Regions from separate parts of the Phytomonospora sp. NPDC050363 genome, predicted to be linked through region 3. Evidence: riboswitches for the same ligand, from Rfam matches in the RefSeq annotation. Region 3 holds a riboswitch; each other region holds the start of a gene.
The links. Region 3 has a riboswitch for cyclic di-AMP ahead of AB0I28_RS11840 (hypothetical protein). Riboswitches for the same ligand answer to the same signal wherever they lie in the genome.
Positions count from the first base shown of each region.

Region 1: it holds a riboswitch for cyclic di-AMP, as region 3 does, so the genes downstream of both, AB0I28_RS15830 (NlpC/P60 family protein) here and AB0I28_RS11840 (hypothetical protein) in region 3, are expected to answer to the same signal.
Region 2: it holds a riboswitch for cyclic di-AMP, as region 3 does, so the genes downstream of both, AB0I28_RS08780 (C40 family peptidase) here and AB0I28_RS11840 (hypothetical protein) in region 3, are expected to answer to the same signal.
Region 4: it holds a riboswitch for cyclic di-AMP, as region 3 does, so the genes downstream of both, AB0I28_RS19085 (hypothetical protein) here and AB0I28_RS11840 (hypothetical protein) in region 3, are expected to answer to the same signal.

Region 1 is NZ_JBFAKK010000005.1:275,486-279,689, reverse strand. Features, by position in the region: gene AB0I28_RS15845 (GNAT family N-acetyltransferase) at 1-60, opposite strand, end outside; gene AB0I28_RS15840 (hypothetical protein) at 101-1,057, opposite strand; gene AB0I28_RS15835 (metal-sensitive transcriptional regulator) at 1,080-1,364, opposite strand; cyclic di-AMP (ydaO/yuaA leader) riboswitch at 1,568-1,726, shown strand; gene AB0I28_RS15830 (NlpC/P60 family protein) at 1,738-2,673, shown strand; gene AB0I28_RS15825 (NlpC/P60 family protein) at 2,791-3,756, shown strand; gene AB0I28_RS15820 (TIGR02452 family protein) at 3,840-4,204, shown strand, end outside.
Region 2 is NZ_JBFAKK010000003.1:152,113-156,316, forward strand. Features, by position in the region: gene AB0I28_RS08775 (RNA polymerase sigma factor) at 1-774, shown strand, start outside; gene AB0I28_RS08780 (C40 family peptidase) at 916-1,809, opposite strand; cyclic di-AMP (ydaO/yuaA leader) riboswitch at 1,840-1,979, opposite strand; gene mscL (large conductance mechanosensitive channel protein MscL) at 2,085-2,510, shown strand; gene AB0I28_RS08790 (fused MFS/spermidine synthase) at 2,473-3,321, opposite strand; gene AB0I28_RS08795 (Hsp70 family protein) at 3,324-4,204, opposite strand, start outside.
Region 3 is NZ_JBFAKK010000004.1:153,691-157,894, reverse strand. Features, by position in the region: gene AB0I28_RS11850 (hypothetical protein) at 1-164, opposite strand, end outside; gene AB0I28_RS11845 (ABC-F family ATP-binding cassette domain-containing protein) at 295-1,929, opposite strand; cyclic di-AMP (ydaO/yuaA leader) riboswitch at 2,368-2,512, shown strand; gene AB0I28_RS11840 (hypothetical protein) at 2,516-3,532, shown strand; gene AB0I28_RS11835 (Ig-like domain-containing protein) at 3,626-4,204, shown strand, end outside.
Region 4 is NZ_JBFAKK010000006.1:391,825-396,028, forward strand. Features, by position in the region: gene AB0I28_RS19075 (DUF305 domain-containing protein) at 1-56, opposite strand, end outside; gene AB0I28_RS19080 (hypothetical protein) at 124-492, opposite strand; gene AB0I28_RS19085 (hypothetical protein) at 589-1,590, opposite strand; cyclic di-AMP (ydaO/yuaA leader) riboswitch at 1,598-1,744, opposite strand; gene AB0I28_RS19090 (MBL fold metallo-hydrolase) at 1,934-3,046, shown strand; gene AB0I28_RS19095 (DNA-formamidopyrimidine glycosylase family protein) at 3,066-3,926, shown strand; gene AB0I28_RS19100 (hypothetical protein) at 3,919-4,204, opposite strand, start outside.

The sequences.
Region 1 (4,204 bases), on a different contig from region 3:
GGAGACGGCGGGCCAGTCGTCATCGGCGTAGGCGCGGATGACGGGTGCCGAGGGGAGCATCCGGCCATGCTCGCCGCACTTGGCGGCGGCGGCAAGCGGATTACTCGACCACGACGACGTAGTCGGCGGTGTGGACCTTCCCGTCGACCTGGAAGTCGAGGTAGAGGCGGTAGGTGCCCGGGGTCGGCGCGGTGACCCAGAACTTCACGGCCCCGTCGAACAACTGGGGTTCGGGGTGGACGTGCACGAAGCCGAGGTCGCCGTCGCGCAGGGCCACGAGGTGGCCGAAGGCGCCGAGGTAGGGCTGGAGTCCGACCGGCCGCCCGTCGCGGGTCACGGTGAACAGGACCGGGCTGGCGACGCCAGGTGTGGCGGTGCCCGACATCGCGGCGGTCAAACCGTCCACAGTCGACTCGACGGCCGGGGCCGGGAGCTTCTCGGGGCGGTAGTCGCCGGAGACGGCGAGGTCGGCGCCGAGGGTGACCGCGGTCTGGGTGCCGGCGGCGTCGATCGCGGTGAAGTCGGCGTACATGCGGTAGGGGCCGGGGTCGGCGAGGGCCGCCTCGACGCTCCACGTTCCGTCGGGGGCCATCTCCGGGTGCAGGTGCCGGTAGTCGCCGAAGTCGCGGCGGACAACGAAGAAGTGCATGGACTTCTCGTGCACGACGGCGAACTCGGTGGCCGGTGTGCCGTCGGCGCGCAGGATCTGGAAGGAGATCGACTGCGGATCGCCGGCGGCGCCGAACTCGTCGGCGGCGGGGGCGAGGGTGTAGCCGGAGGCGGAGATCTCCAGGCCGCCGAGCGCGGGCGCGCCGCCGGCGGAGCCGCCCGCGCCGATGGTGCCGCCGTGGATGTGGCCGTCGGCGGCGACGACGGGTCCGCCGCCCTGCGGTGGGGCGGCGGCGCTCTGGTCGCCGGCGTTCTGCCCGGGATCGCCGGGGTAGGTGGACACCGGGCCGAGGACACGGCCGACGCCGACGCCCATCAGGACGGCGAGCACGAGCACGCCGACGTAGATGGGCAGCTTCGGATCTACTTTCCTGCCGCCGGTCTTCATGGGGTGAAGGGTACGCAGAGCGCTAGGAGCGAACGAGCCGGGCGATCGCGTCGGAGGCCTCTTTCACTTTCGCCGCGGCGGCGTCGGCATCGGTGCCGGCCTCCATGACGCAGTGGCCGATATGGCCTTCGAGCAGACTCACGGCGACGGCTTTGAGCGCTTTGTCGGCCGCCGAGATCTGGGTGAGGATGTCGATGCAGTACTCGTCGCCCTCGACCATGCGCTGGAGTCCGCGGACCTGCCCTTCGATCCGGCGAAGCCGCGAAAGGAGCGCCTTCTTGTCCGTGCTGTACCAATAGTCCGCCATGCCGCTCACCTCTGCATTTTCGCCGTCCGTATACCCCACCCCCCTATCGTACACGACCGCAGGGGGTCATCCTCGCAGTACGATGCGCCCACGGGCTGTGCCATTCGAGGGATTGAAGTACGTCACGACTTGATATCGACCGTCGACTCACCCTACTCTTGGGCTCCGTCAGCCCGGACCCCTTGCCACCACCCCGGTGACACCGGGCGACACCGCCGAATCACCGACGCTCACGCGCCACCCCCAGGTGAACCGGGGAACCACGCCATTGGGGCGAATCCTGCCGCACAACGCAGGTAGGGCGATGCTTCTTCCCGCCCGAGCCCGTCAGCTAACCCGGTAGGCGGTTCGAGGAAGAAGGAGCCGACCACCGGTGCGAATCCGTTATGTCGCCCTGGCCGCGGCAGCGGCAGCTCTTGCGCTGCTGTTCACCGCAAGCCCCGCACATGCGGACCCCAGCCTCGACGAGATCGAAGAACAGGTCGAGAAAAAGGGCGACGAGCTAGAGAAGATCACCGAGCAGTACAACGCCGCCCGGGAGAATCTCAAGAAGGCCGAGAAGCGCCAAAAAGAGATCGAGAAGGCGCTGATCCCCCTGGCCGAGTCGGTCGCCGCCGCGCAAGATGAGGTCGACGCGATCGCTTCGAGCACCTATACCGGCGGCAACCTCAGCCAGGTCAACATCATGCTGTCGGGCTCCCCCGACGAGACGATCGAGCGACTCTCGCTGATCAGTCAACTCGGGCAGACGCAGATCTCCGAGATCCGCTCCTTCAACGAGGCCACCACCGCCCTCCACACCGAGGAGGAGTCGCTGGCGACCACGATCAAGGAGCAGGAGGATCTCAAGAAGGAGATCAAGGAGAAGAAGGACAAGATCGAGGGCGACCTCGACGAACTGCTCGCCATGCAAGACCAGCTGGCGCCGCCGCCCAGCGGCCCCGGCAAGCCCCCGCCGCCCAGCGGCCGCGCGGGCGACGCGGTGCAGTTCGCCTACGACCAGATCGGCGAACCCTACGGCTACGGCGATGCCGGTCCGGGCTCATGGGACTGCTCCGGTCTGACCCAAGGCGCCTGGGGAGCGGCGGGCGTCGGCCTGTCGCACAACACGAACATGCAGTGGAACGAGGTCCCGCACGTGAGCCGCGACGAACTCGCCCCCGGTGACCTGGTGTTCTACAACGGACTCAGCCATGTCGCCATCTATGCCGGCGAGAACGTCATCGTGCACGCCCCACAACCGGGGCAGTCGGTGACGACCGCACCGCTCGACTCCATGTCGATCGACGGATTCGGCCGGCCCAGCTAGACCCGTTCGCACGAACCCGGACACCTCGTCTCAAAGCAACCCGGGGGTGGTACGCTACGGCGCTGACCCCACACAACCTGTCACCACCCCCGGGGACCTTTGAAGGAGCCGGTCATCATGACCACTCCGGTGCCGACCCGGTATCTCGCAACAATCTCCAGACTCCTGTTCACCGGCGCGGTCGTCACCGCGCTCGCCCTTTCTCCGTCGGCGGCGCATGCCGACCCCACATTGGACGAACAGATCGACACCGCTTCCCACGACCTCGAAGTCGTCGTGGAGCAGTACAACAAGGCCGCCGAGGAACTCGACGCGGTCAACGAGCGCTCCGAGGAGATCGACAACGCCCTCGGCCCGCTGCGCGAACTCATGGCCGCCAACGACGACAACCTCAGCGCGATCGCCATGCACTACTACCAGACCGGCGGTCTGAGCCAGCTCAACGCGATGCTCTCCGGTCACGCCGACGAGCTCGCCGAGCGCCTCACGACGCTGGACTTCCTGGCCTGGCAGGAGGACCGCGAACTCACCGGACTCCTGGAGACCCAGCGGGCCCTGGAGTCGGAGCGGACCACCATCGCCGAACTGCGCGTCGAGAAGGAGCGCCTGGAGAAGGAGCTCGCCGAGAAGCGCGGCACGATCGAGACCGAACTCTCCCGGCTGACGACGCTGCGCGACGGCGCCTCCTTCACCTACAACGAGGGCCGCACCTACACACTGGGCTCACTGCCCGCCGGTGGCGACGGCTCCGAGGCGGTCCGGTACGCCCACAGCGCGCTGGGCACCCCCTACCAGTGGGGCGGGTCCTCGCCGGGCGGTTACGACTGCTCGGGGCTGACCTCGGCGGCGTGGAGCAGTGCCGGCGTGGCCCTGCCGCACAACGCGGCCATGCAATGGGACTCGGTCCGCAAGGTCGACCGCGACGCGGTCAAACCGGGCGACCTGGTCTTCTACTACAACGACATCCACCACGTCGGCATCTACGCCGGCGAAGGGAAGATCATCCACGCGCCCGAAGCCGGGCAGAACGTCCGGGTGTCCCCTGTGGACTCCATGCCGGTGTACGGCTTCGGCAGGCCCTGACGACGAGCGAGGACGCGCCCCGGCCACCTGGTCGGGGCGTTTTCTCGTTGTGCGGCCGGCGATGCGGCGCATAGCCTGCGGGCATGAGCGGCAGACTGCGCGAGATCGCCCGCCGGACCGTCGAGATCGCCGAGGCCGGCTGCTACGAGACCCCCTCGGGACGCACGATGGACATCGACGTCGCGGGTGCCGTCCGCGAGACCAGGTGCCACGAACCCGGGGACTCACCGCGGCCGAGCGGATCGCGGGCCGAGCCGGTCGTCGAGGTCACCGCGGAGTCCACTTTGGAGGCAGCGCGGCGGCTGGCGCCCGACGTCGCCGCCCTCGTGTTCGCGTCGGCCAAGAACCCCGGGGGCGGCTTCCTGGGGGGCGCGCAGGCCCAGGAGGAGGCCGTGGCGCGGTCGTCGGGGCTGTACCCGTGTCTGCTGACCCAGCCGGAGTTCTACGC
Region 2 (4,204 bases), on a different contig from region 3:
CGCGCCAAGGGCAAGATCCGCGACGCCCGCATCCCCTACCGCGTACCCCGCGACGCCGACCTGCCCGACCGCCTCGCCGCCGTGCTCGCCGTCGTCTACCTGATCTTCACCGAGGGGCACACCGCCACCTCCGGCGCGGACCTCGTCCGCGGTGACCTCTGCGCGGAGGCCGTCCGGCTCGGCCGGCTCCTCCACGAACTCATGCCCGACGAGCCCGAGGTGACCGGACTGCTCGCGCTGATGCTGCTCGTCGACTCCCGCCGGGCCGCGCGGACCGCCCAGGACGGACGGCCGGTCCTGCTCGCCGACCAGGACCGCCGTCGCTGGGACCGGGCGGCGATCGCCGAGGGGCACGCGCTGGTGCGCCGTTGCCTGCGCCGGGGCAGTCCCGGGCCCTACCAGTTCCAGGCGGCGATCAACGCCGTGCACGCCGACGCGGCCACCGCCGCCGACACCGACTGGCGCCAGATCCTCGCCCTCTACGACCAGCTCCTCGCCTTCGCGCCCAACCCGGTCGCGGCGCTGCATCGGGCGGTCGCGGTCGCCGAGATCGACGGTCCGGGCGCGGGGCTGGCACTCGTCGACGCGCTCGACCTCGACGGACACCACGTCTTCCACGCGGTTCGGGCCGACCTGCTGCGCCGGCTCGGTCGCCGGACCGCGGCGGCCGAGGCGTACCGGCGTGCGCTCGCGCTCAGCAGCAACGAGTCGGAGCGGGCCTTCCTGCGCGACAGGCTCACCGAAGTCGGGAACACGCCGACGCCCGGGCCGTAGGAAGGCCCGGGCGTCGGCGCGGTCGATGCCGCCCGGCCGCGCGGGGTCAGCGCGTGCGTGCGGCCGGGCGGGCGCCCAGGGCTTGTCTTGTGGGTGCGATGAAACCGCCGTGTCCCCGCAGGGAGCCCACCGGACGAGCTCTTACACCCGGCGGAAACCGTCGGGGGTCATCATGTCGATGTCGGAGATCTTCACCGACTCGCCCGGCTGGGGCGCGTGGATGACCTTGCCGTCGCCGACGTAGATGCCCACGTGCCCGAGACCGGCGTAGAACACCAGGTCCCCGGCGCGCAGCTCACCGCGCGAGATCGACGTGGTGGCGTTCCACTGGTCGACGGTGTAGTGCGGCAGGGACACGCCCGCGGCCGCCCACGCGGCCATGGTCAGGCCGGAGCAGTCGTAGCCGTCCGGGCCGGTCGCGCCGAAGACGTACGGGATGCCGATGGCGCCGTAGGCGAAGGAGACCGCCTGGCCCGCCTTGCCCGACACCGCCGGGATCTCGCCGTCGTAGGTGCTCGACGAGGTCTCGGCCTGCTCCTCGGCCAGCTTGTTCTCCAGCTCCTCCTTCTCCTCGGCCAGCTTCGACACCGTCTTCTTGGCCGCGACCAGATCGGTGTTGAGCTGATCCTTGGCCGCGTTGGCCTCGGCGATCGCCGTCGCGGCGTCGTCGACGGCCTGCGACTGCTCGCGGGCCAGGTCGGAGAGGTCGGTGAGCTGGCTGAGCAGCGTGCCGCTGTCGTCGAGCGTGGTGGCCGGGGAGCCGATCAGCGCGACGGCGCTGTCGATGGCCCGGTCGGAACCGGCGATGGTGTCCTCAAGGGCCTTGATCCGCTCGACGAGGTCGTCGCGCTTCTCGACGGCCTTCTTGTAATCGGTCGAGGCGGTGTCCAGTTTGTCCTCTGTGCTCGGCGCCGCCTGCGCCATGCCGGGGGCGAGGAGGGTCGCGACGATCGCGCCGGTGAAAACACCGGCACAGGTCGCGGTGCGGATCAGGCCGCGAGTCCGGGTCTTGCTGATTCGTCTGTTTCCAGGCAACTTGCAGTCGTCTGCCGACAAGACGGCAACCCTTCTTCCATCAAGCCGCTTACCGGGTTAGCTGACGGGTTCGGGCCGGAAGATCGCCCTACCGCGCTCGGCGCGGATTCACCCCAGTACTCGGTGGGTCCCCGATTCGCCTCGGTGCGGCGACTCAGCGGCACTCGCACGGTCACTCCCTTGCTGGGAGTGAGGAGTACCGTACGAGCCCGGTGACGCTAACCGAGAGTGTTCGCGATTGCCTATGGTGCAGTGGAATAGCCCACACGCAATACGTGGCGATCACGGAGCAATCGGACCGCCTCTGGCAGGATGTGCTGATGCTCAAGGGTTTCAAGGAATTCCTCTTTCGCGGCAACGTCGTCGACCTGGCCGTCGCCGTCGTCATGGGCGCCGCCCTCACGGCCATGGTCACCGCATTCACCGGTGCGTTCCTCACGCCCCTGATCACACTGGTCACGGGTGGTTCGGAGAACGGTGGCAAATTCACCGTCAACGGTGTGGACTTCCCCTATGGGACGTTCATCGACGCCGTCATCACCTTCGTCTTGACCGCGGTGGTCATCTACTTCATAGTCGTTTTGCCCGTCCGCAAGGTGATGGAACGGATGAGGCGCCAGGAGGAGGCCGAAAAGGACGAGCAGCTCGAACTGCTCCGGGAGATCAGGGACGAGCTGCGCCGCGGGAACTCCGCTTCCTGACCCCTCGCCCGGTTTGCGGCCACAATCCCGGGGGCGCCGGGGACGCCACGGCACCGCCGTCGGTGTTCACCGGTGCTCCTTTTCCGAACCTGGCGAATTCGTCGCCGTCGAGAAAGCCGGTGGGAAACACGTCGCCGGCTGCGCGACGGGCGATGGCGGCGTCGTCGAAGGGCCGGTCGGATCCGCACAGCACGATGTTGCCGAAACGGCGTCCCCGCAGGACGGTCGTCCCGCCGAGGAGGCGGCCCTGGCCGAAGACCGAGCCGATCGTCGCCGCCAGCGAACGGGTGTACTTCAGCGGTCCGCCGTCGCCGGCGTTCATCAGCAGGCTGCCGCCGGTCCTCAGCACGCGGGACACGTCGGCGAAGAACTCGGCCGTGGTCAGGTGCGGCGGGGTGACGTTGTCGGCGAACACGTCGAGGACGATCACGTCGTAGCAGTCGTCGGGCGCGGCGGCCAGCTGCTCGCGGGCGTCGCCGATGCGCACCTTCACCTTGCCGCGCTTGGGAAGCGGCGCCTTCTCCCGGACCAGCGCGACCAGTTCGGCGTCGATGTCGACGGCCTGCTGGTACGAGCCGGGCCTCTTCGCCGCGACGTACCGTGGCAGCGTGAGCGCCCCGGCCCCCAGGTGCAGCACCCGCAGCGGCTCGCCCGAGGGGGCGAGGGAGTCGACCACATAGGACAGATAGCGGATGTAGTCGAACTCGAGGTGCAGCGGGTCGTCGAGGTCCACATGGGACTGTTCCGAGTCGCCGACGTACAGGTAGAAGCGGTTCGGGCGCTCGGGGTCGGGTTCCATGCGGGCGGTCATCGTCAGATGGAGTATTCCTGGAAGAGCTTGTCGAGGTCGGTGACCTTGGCGTCGGATCCCCAGCCGGCGATGGCCACGCCGACGTCGGGGTAGTAGGAGTAGCTGCCGTCGATGGCCACGTAGGGGATCGAGTACTCGTCGGTGCCGGACTTGCCCGACCCGTTGAAGGTGTCCTTCAGGCCGAACGACGAGGCGACGTCCTTCTCGAAGTCCTCGCCGCCGCTGTCGACGAACAGGATGCTGCCGGCCTTGTACTCGTCCTCGACGTCGGTGTCGAAGCTGCAGTAGACGCGGGCGGGCTCCTCGCCGATCTTGTCGAGGGCGCGCGTGAAGCCGCCGCTCTCCGGGCCCTGCCAGGCCTCACCGGAGTCGGAGACCCAGCACTCGTTGAGCGCCTTCTTCCACGGTTCGAAGAAGGAGCTGAGCGCCGAGGGCACCGAGGCGCTGCCGTTCATGACCGGGCCGTCGTCGCTGAGGTCGGTGAAGAAGTCGCCGAAGATCCCCGACGTGACGCTCGGCTTGATGAACGTGCCGTAGCAGCAGAAGCCGAGCAGGGCCACGATGACCAGTGCGATGATGGGGCCGCGCTTGCGGTTCCTGCGCGGCACGAACACCGGCTGCTGCTGCTGGTGCACCGGTACCGCGTAGGGAACCTGGATGATCTGCGGCTGCGGCGGAGGCTGCGGCGCGCGCTGCACCGGCGGCAGGATCGGCGGTCGCGGCGGCGGGGGAGTGTAGGCCTGCTGCTGGGGCGGTGGCGTGTACGCGTTGGGCGCGTGCTGCTGCTGCTGTTGCTGCGGACGGTACGGCGGCGGCGAGGGCGTCATCATCGGCGAGGACGGCGCGCCGGAGACGGGCGGGCCCGAGACCGGGGGAGCCGACA
Region 3 (4,204 bases):
GGAGTCCGGCGACTTCCGGGCACGCCCGGGTCGCCGTCCGCGTCAGCGGTTCTGCGGCGGTGGCGAAACGCGATCAGGATCGCGGTGGTCACCAAGGCGAGGGCCAGTACGCCCCCGACGAATCCGACGATGTCACTTTGCGCGGCGGCCACGTCGGCCGCCATCACAGGATGCCTGCCCCACACGATGCGCTCCCCGCCCACTCGTACGTCGCCAGTGTCACCGAGTAGTCCACCGGGTTGGGCATTTCGTTCGGTTACGACCCAGTGACATATCTATGTTCACCGATGTTCGCTACTCAGCGCAAGTGTCCAATGACAACAGTTCGGTCACCTTTCCGTCAGCGACCGTCCACTGTCGACGGACACCGGCCCGTTCGGCGAAGTACGCATCATGGGTCACCAGCACGAGAGTTCCCTGGTAGGCCCGCATGGCCTCCTCGATCACATCGAGCGAGTCGAAGTCGAGATGGTTGGTCGGTTCGTCGAGAAGCAGCACGGGTGTGGCGCTGTTCACCAGGACCGCCAGGAGTAGCCGCTGGAGCTCACCTCCGGACAAAGTGGACAGGGTCGCCGTGCGCTCGTCCTCCCCGAATAGGTAACCGCCGAGCAACTCCTCGGCCTCGTCGATGTAGACGGGCACCCGCGAGCGGAAGAAGTCGAGCACGCTCATCCGGCCCGTGCGGCCCGCGCGCAGGCCGTCGTGCGACTGCGGCAGCACGCTGGGCGCCACCGCCGCACGCACCTCGCCGGAGTCGAACTCGCCCGCCAGCGCCCGCAGGAGCGTCGACTTGCCGGCGCCGTTGCGGCCGGTGACCACGATCCGGTCGCCCGCCCCGACGGTCAGGTCGACGCCGTCGAGGATCGCCCTCCCTCCACGGTGGACGGTCAGACCCTCGGCGACCAGCGGCGGCCCCTCACCCGCCTCGGCCGGCGGGAAGGCCAGCACCAGCCTCGGCCGGGTCCGCGGTTCGGCGATCCAGCGCACCGACTGCATCTGCCGCTGCAACCGCCGCTCGCGCGCCTTGGCCTTCTTCGCCACCTTCTTGGCGTAGCGGCGCATCCGGTCGTTGTGCGTGGTCAGCTCGACCCCGAGAGCGTGGCCCTTGGTCCGCTCGATGTCGGCCTCCCAGCGCACCCGGTCCTTCTCCTGCGCCTCGAAGTCCAGCAGCCGCCGCTCCCACCGGCGCTGCTTCTCCACCCGGTAGGCGGTATAGCCGCCCTCGTAGAGCTGCGGTTCCTCGTTGATGCCGTCGATCTCGACGACGCGCGTCACCGCCCGGTCGAGCAGCGCCCGGTCATGGCTGGCGATGACCACCCCGCCGCCGAAACCGCGCAGCCACTCCCCCAGCCAGGCACTGCCCTCGGCGTCGAGATGGTTCGTCGGCTCGTCGAGGAGCAGCACGTCGGGCGCCGACAGCAGCAGGCGCGCCAGCATCAGCCTGGACTGCTCACCGCCGCTCACCTCGGTGACCGCCAGATCCTCCGGCAGCGCGGTGATGTCGAGACGCTCGCGCACCTCGGCCAGCCGCGACTCGAAGGTCCAGCCCGAACGCGCCACCCAGCGCTCCTGGACCGCGCCGTACTCGTCGAGCACGTCACCGCCCTCGGCGAGCGCCTTCTCCAGCTCGGCCATCCGCCGGGTGAGGTCGCGCAGTTCCGGGTCGCCGCCGCGAAGGAACTCGCCGACGGTCTGCCCGGCGTCGGGAACCTGCTGGGCGAGATAGCCGACCCGCACGCGCGGTCCGCGTTCGACGCGGCCGGCCGTGGGGGGCTCCTCACCGGTGAGGATCTTGAGCAGGGTGGTCTTGCCGGCGCCGTTCGGCCCGACCAGGCCGATCCGGTCGCCGGGGTTGACGAGGAGGTTCACTTGGGCGAAGAGGGGCTCCAGGCCGAAGTCCTTGGAAACTGCGGTGGTGCGAAGTAGCAAGAGGGCTCCCGGGATCGTCGCGGATGGGACGGGCGATACCGCGATGAGCGCGCGACAGCGTCGGCGACCGGAGGCGTACCCCTGCGGACAGGGGATGCGCGGGAACGACCGGCAGAGGCTGCGGAGCGTCGGCTCGACACGGCTTCTGTTGGCACTGAAGAGGGGTCGCGGGGACCACAAGGGACTTTCAGCGCCGGCGGTCAGTTCTCCACTTGGGCGGACTCCCGGGTCGGGGACGAGATGTGTCGATTCTGCCGCATGATCGCGCCGGCCGTCAACCGGGATGCCCGTTGTGCCCCCCTCGCCCCGATCACCCTGTGTCGCCCCGTTCCCACACGCGGCGACGGCATGGTGGGGCCCTGACCTGGGCTGCGGCGTCCGGTAGCCTGGCGCCGGACCGTTGCTCCCCTAAGGCGTTCATTCCGGCTGAGCGTCGGCGACGGTTCACCGCCGAATCGCCCTTCGGGGCGAACCGGGGACCCACCGAATCCCGGGGCGAATCCGCGTGCACCCTCGCGCGGTAGGGCGTCTCTTGGCCCGAGCCCGTCAGCTAACTCGGTAGGCGGTCGGCAAGAGAGGCGAATGCGTGCCGAAGATCCATCGGCGTGACACAGCGCCGGCCATGCTCGTCGCCGTTCTGGTGACCGTGCTGGCCGTGCTGGTGAACTCCCCCGCGGCGATCGCCGACCCTGACGACGAGGGCGGCACGAAAGAGATGCGCGAGCAGCTCGACGAGGCGATCGGGAACTACAACGACGCCCGCGACGCGCTCAAAGGCTCCAAGGAACGGCAGGACAAGCTCGAAAAGCAGGTCGTCGAGGGCGAGGAGGACGTCAAGGTCCTCACCGCACAGGTCGCCGACATCGCCGGCGCCATGTACGAGAACGGCGGCATGAGTTCGGCGAAGGCCTTCCTGGCCAGTTCGACCCCCGACGACACTCTCGACGGCATGGTCCTGGTCTCCTACCTCGGCGAGGAGAGCGCCAAGAAGATCAAGGAGCTGACCGGCGCCCGCGAGGACCTGGAGGCGAAGGTCGCCCTGCTCGACGACGAGATCGCCGAGCAGAAGGAGAACGTCGAGAAGATGGAGAAGGAGCGGTCGAAGGCGGCCCAGGCCATCGCGGCCTTCGGCGGCGACGCCACGACCGGCCCGACCACCTCCGACGCCCCCGCGCCGCGACCGGTCGACCGCGATCCCAACGGCTCCCTCCCCGGCGAGGGATGCAGCAAGCAGGACCCGACCAACCCCAGCGGCTGCCTGACCCCGCGGACCCTCCACAACCTGGAGGAGACCGAGATCGCCGGGTGGAGCCGCTTCGTCGCCTGCTACCGGGGAGGCAGTTTCGGTGAGCACCCGCAGGGCCGCGCCTGTGACTTCTCCGTCACTCCGGGCGGGTTCGGCGGCGAGGCGTACGGGGAGGCGAAGGCATACGGCGACAACCTCGCCGGATGGTACGTGGAGCACGCCGACGCGCTCGGTGTCCTCTATGTGATCTGGTACCGAAAAATCTGGATGCCCGGTCAGGGCTGGACGACCTATGACGGAGCGGGTGGCGAACCCAACTCCGATCACACCAACCACGTGCACCTTTCCGTCAGATAGGGACAAAACGCGCGCACATCACGCGCACATATGACCCCGGTGAGGGGTCGTGGGGCGGTGGCGGCTCGACCTCGGGCTGTACCTTTGTTCGTTATGGAACGACCCACGACCTCGCGTCGCGCTGTCCTCGGCGCGACCGCCGGGGCTTTCACGCTCGCCGGCCTTGCCGCCTGCAGCGACGACGGTGCCTCCAAGTCTCCCGGGGACACGGCCAGTTCGGCCCCCGTCGGGCCGACCCTGGCGATCGAACCCCCCACCGACAGCACGGGCCTCGCGGTCTCCACGGAGATCGCCGCTTCGGCCGAAGGCGGTGAGGTCACCGCCGTCACGCTCGTCAACGACAAGGGCGACAGTGTGAAGGGCAAGTTCCGGCTCGACAAGTCGAGCTGGGTGCCCACCGACCCGTTGAAGTACAAGACGACCTACACCGCGACGGTGACCGCCAAGGGCGCCGACGGTGTCGAGTCGACGGGTACGACGACCTTCACCACCATGGCCTCTCCGAAGCAGCGCGCCGGCGCCTACCTTTGGAACGCCGACGGCGCCGTGTACGGCGTCGGCATGCCCGTCCTGATCCAGTTCAAGGACGGCTACGCCATCGACAAGAAGAACCGGGCGGGCGTCGAGAAGCGCCTGTTCGTCGAGTCCGAACCGCACCAGCCCGGCGCCTGG
Region 4 (4,204 bases), on a different contig from region 3:
GCGATCGCGGCGCTCGCCGTCATGAGGGCACGACGGAGCGTGATGAGGCGGTTCATGTCGTTTCTCCTGTTCGGTGTTCGGATCGAGGCGTGACTCGTGGCCGCGTGCGGCCCGGTCGCCGGCCTATATGCGAAGCACCGTCAGTTCGGCGATGACCAGCCCCCGGGGGATGAGACGGGGTGGTCCGTGTCCGGCGGCGGCCGGGGTGCGGCGTCGCCGGGCGGCGAGGTCGGCGCGCCGGACGCGGACGGCGAGCAGTGCCACCACCAGGACGGCGGCGGTGAGCACGGCGAGGCACATTTCGACGGAGACGGCGGGGCTGGGGGCGGGCGCGGCGAGCGTCGGCGAAGCGCCGGTCGGCTCGGCCGGCTCGTGGACGACGTGATCGGCGCCGCCGTGCGCGACAGGGGCATGCCCGCCGCCGTGGTGGCCGATGGTGTGCATCCAGCCGAGTCCGAGAACGACGGCGATCAGGAGGAGCAGTCTCGGCACCGTCGTCACCCCTCTCACAGCACCTGGAGCCATACCCCTAGCGGGTATGGCTCCAGACTATACCCCCCACGCGTATATGTCGCGGGGAGGGAGGGGTCAGATCATCGAGAGGTGGACGTGGTTGGTGTGCGCCGAGGCCGGATCGCCGCCGCCGCTGTAGGGCCCCCAGCCGAAGCCGCGCTCCCAGATCTGGCGGTACCAGATCACGTACTTCACGCCCAGACGGTCGGCGTGCTTGACGAACCACCCGGCAAGGCTGTCGCCGTACTCCTTGTCGCCACCGCCGGCGTCCTCCGACTTGAAACCGCCCGGGGCGGCCGAGAAGTCGCAGGCCTTCCCCAGCGGATGGTCACCGCCACCACCTCCCCGGAAGCACGAGACGTAGCGCTGGAACCCGGCGATGGTGGCCTGGTCGCGCGCGTGCTTCAGCCGAGGGCTGATGCAGGAGTCGGTCGTGGAGTCGTTGACCGAGCAGCCTTCGTCCGGGTAGGACCCGTCGGGGTTGCGCGGCGCCGGGTCGGGCACGCGCGCGTTGTCGGTCGACGGACCCTGCGCGTTGTTGCCGCCGCTGCCGGCCAGTTGGTCGGCGGCGGCGTTGCGCGCGTCCTCCATCTTGCCGAGGGCCTTGGTCTGGTTCTCGATCTCCTCCTTGAGGAGCTCCTCCTCGGCGGCCAGCTCCTCGCGCGTCTCGACGAGCCGGTTGACCGTCTTGGCGCTCTCGTCGCCGAGGTAGTTGACGATCATGGCCCGGTCGATGGCCAGATCGAGTGACTCGGCACCGAGGACGGCCGTCACCGAGCTGAGGTTGCCGCCCGCATAGGCGGCCGCGGCGATCTGCTCGACCTGCGCGCTCAGCTCGGTCACCTTGGTCTTGTTCTTCTTGATCTGCTTCTCGACGGTCTTCTCGCGCTTCTCGGCGGCCTTGAGCTCTTCCTCGGCCTCGATGTAGTCCGAGATCGCCTTTTCCAGGGTGGAGTCGAGATCGCCCTCGTCGGGGTCGGCCAGCGCCGTGCCGGGGATCGCGGTCGAAAGAAGCACCAGCGCCACGGCGAACAGCGTCAACGGCAGCCACCGGCGCCGGACGGACAGTGGGGTCACGTGTAGTCCTTCTACTCGGCACCGCCTACCGGGTTAGCTGACGGGTTCGGGCCGAAGGTCGCCCTACCGCTCGCGCGGATTCACCCCGGTTCCCCGTGGGACGAGGAGGTGGTTCCCCGGTTCGCCCCGGGAGGCGATTCGGCGGCGGCCACCGTCGACGCCCTGCGTGGCGTCGGGTCGCCGGCGGCCTGGCAGCCACCGTACCGGAAGCGCACCGCCGTCTACTAGGCGAGTTCGTAGAGGTCACGGTGACGCAACGTGCGATCGGCGCGATCCTCAGCCCGGTCTCAGCGAAGTCAATAAGGTTTGAACAACCGTTCCCGACTACGAAGGCGAGCCGCCCATGGCGAGCACCCGACGCACCGCCCGGATCATCGCGCTGGCGGCCGCCGCCGCAGCGGCAGGTGCCGCGGCATGGCGATTCCGCGACATTCCCGCCGCCCTCGGCCGGCGGCCGAGCGGCGAACGCCTCGCGCGCATCGAGTCGTCACCGCAGTTCCGCGACGGCGCCTTCCACAACGCCGGCGGGCTCGGCGCGGCCACGATCACCGGCATCCGCTCGGTCATCCGCGACCGCCGCGCCAACAAGGCCCCGACGAAGCCGCTGCTGCCGGTGCCGCTCGCGACGCCCGATCCCGCTCCGGGGCCAGGCGCGCACGTCACCTGGTACGGGCACGCCTCGGCGCTCGTCGACCTCGACGGCACCCGCGTCCTGCTCGACCCCGTCTGGGGCGACCGCTGCTCCCCCAGCCTGGTGACCGGGCCACGCCGCCTCCACCCCTCGCCGGCCGCGCTCGAAGACCTCCCGCACATCGACGCCGTGCTCATCTCCCACGACCATTACGACCACCTCGACATGCCCACGATCAAGGCGATCGCGCGCGACCGGACCGCGCCCTTCCTGGTCCCGCTGGGCATCGGCGCGCACCTGGAGAGCTGGGGCGTGCCGGCCGAGCGGATCGTCGAGATGGACTGGGACGACGCGCACGCCGTCGGCGACGTGACACTGACGCTCACCGCCGCGCAGCATTTCTCCGGGCGCGGACTCAAGCGCAACACGAGCCTGTGGGGCTCCTGGGTGATCGCCGGACCCCGCCACCGGGTGTTCTACACCGGCGACTCCGGCTACTTCGACGGCTACCGGGCGATCGGCGCCGCTCACGGCCCCTTCGACGCCACCCTCGTCCAGATCGGCGCCTACAGCCCGGCCTGGCCGGACATCCACATGACGCCCGAGGACGCCGCCCGGGCCCACCTCGACCTCAACGGCGGGCTGCTCATCCCCGTCCACTGGTGCACTTTCGACCTCGCGTTCCACGCGTGGGGCGAGCCCGTCGACCGCCTGTGGCGCGAGGCGAAGGCACGCGGGATCTCCCTCACGGTGCCCCGGCCGGGCCAGACCGTCGACGTGGCGAACGCGCCCGAACCTGACGGATGGTGGCAGGGGCTGGCCTGATCGGTGCCAGACTGGACGCATGCCGGAGCTGCCCGAGGTCGAGGCGCTCGCGCGGTTCCTCGCCGCGCGCACGCGCGGGTATGAGGTCGTGCGGGTCGACGTCGCGTCGATCTCGGTGCTCAAGACCTACGACCCGCCGCCCACGGCACTGCACGGGCGCACTGTCGAGGCCGTCGGCAGGCACGGGAAGTTCCTCGACCTCGACCTGGGAGGAGCGCACCTGATCGTCCACCTGGCCCGGGCCGGCTGGCTGCACTGGCGCGACAAGCTCCCACCCCGGCCACTGGGGCCGGGCAAGGGGCCGGTCGCGCTGCGCGTCGTGCTGGAGGACGGTTCGGGCTTCGACCTGACCGAGCAGGGCACGAAGAAGCGCCTGGCGGTCTACATAGTCGACGACCCCGCCAAGGTGCCCGGCATCGCCGCGCTCGGTCCCGACCCCCTCGCCGAGGGCTTCACCGTCGAGAGGTTCGCCGCCCTGCTGAAAGGAAAGCGCACGCAGATCAAGGGCCTCCTGCGCGACCAGAAGGTCATCGCCGGGATCGGCAACGCCTACTCCGACGAGATCCTGCACGTGGCGAAGATGTCGCCGTTCAAGACCGCGAACACGCTCACCGAGAACGACGTGCGAAACCTCTACGACGCCATGGTCGGCACGCTGCGCGAGGCGACCGCCGACGCCGGTGACCTCGCCGCGGGCGACCTCAAGGCGCACAAGAAGGAGACGATGCGGGTCCACGGGCGCACCGGGCAGCCCTGTCCGGTCTGCGGCGACACGATCCGCGAGGTCTCCTTCGCCGACTCCTCGCTCCAGTACTGCCCGACCTGCCAGACGGGCGGGAAACCGCTCGCCGACCGCCGGATGTCGAAACTGCTCAAGTGATCGCGGCGACCAGCCCGGCGACGTGGCCGGCGACCACGCGTGGACGGGTGAACACCGCGAGGTGGTCGGCGTCCTCCCGCACGACCGGCCAGGACGAGGCCTCCGCCGCCGCGGCCTGCTCCTCGTACCCATCGCTCAGCCGCAGGTAGGCGCCCGGGAAGGGCGCGTCGTGCTCCGGCGCGGTCTCGCCGAAGTAGGACAGCGGCAAGCGGGGCAACTCGGCCAGGAAGTCGGCGCGCGGGCCCGCGTCGGGCAGCAGCCCGTCGACCGCGCCCGGC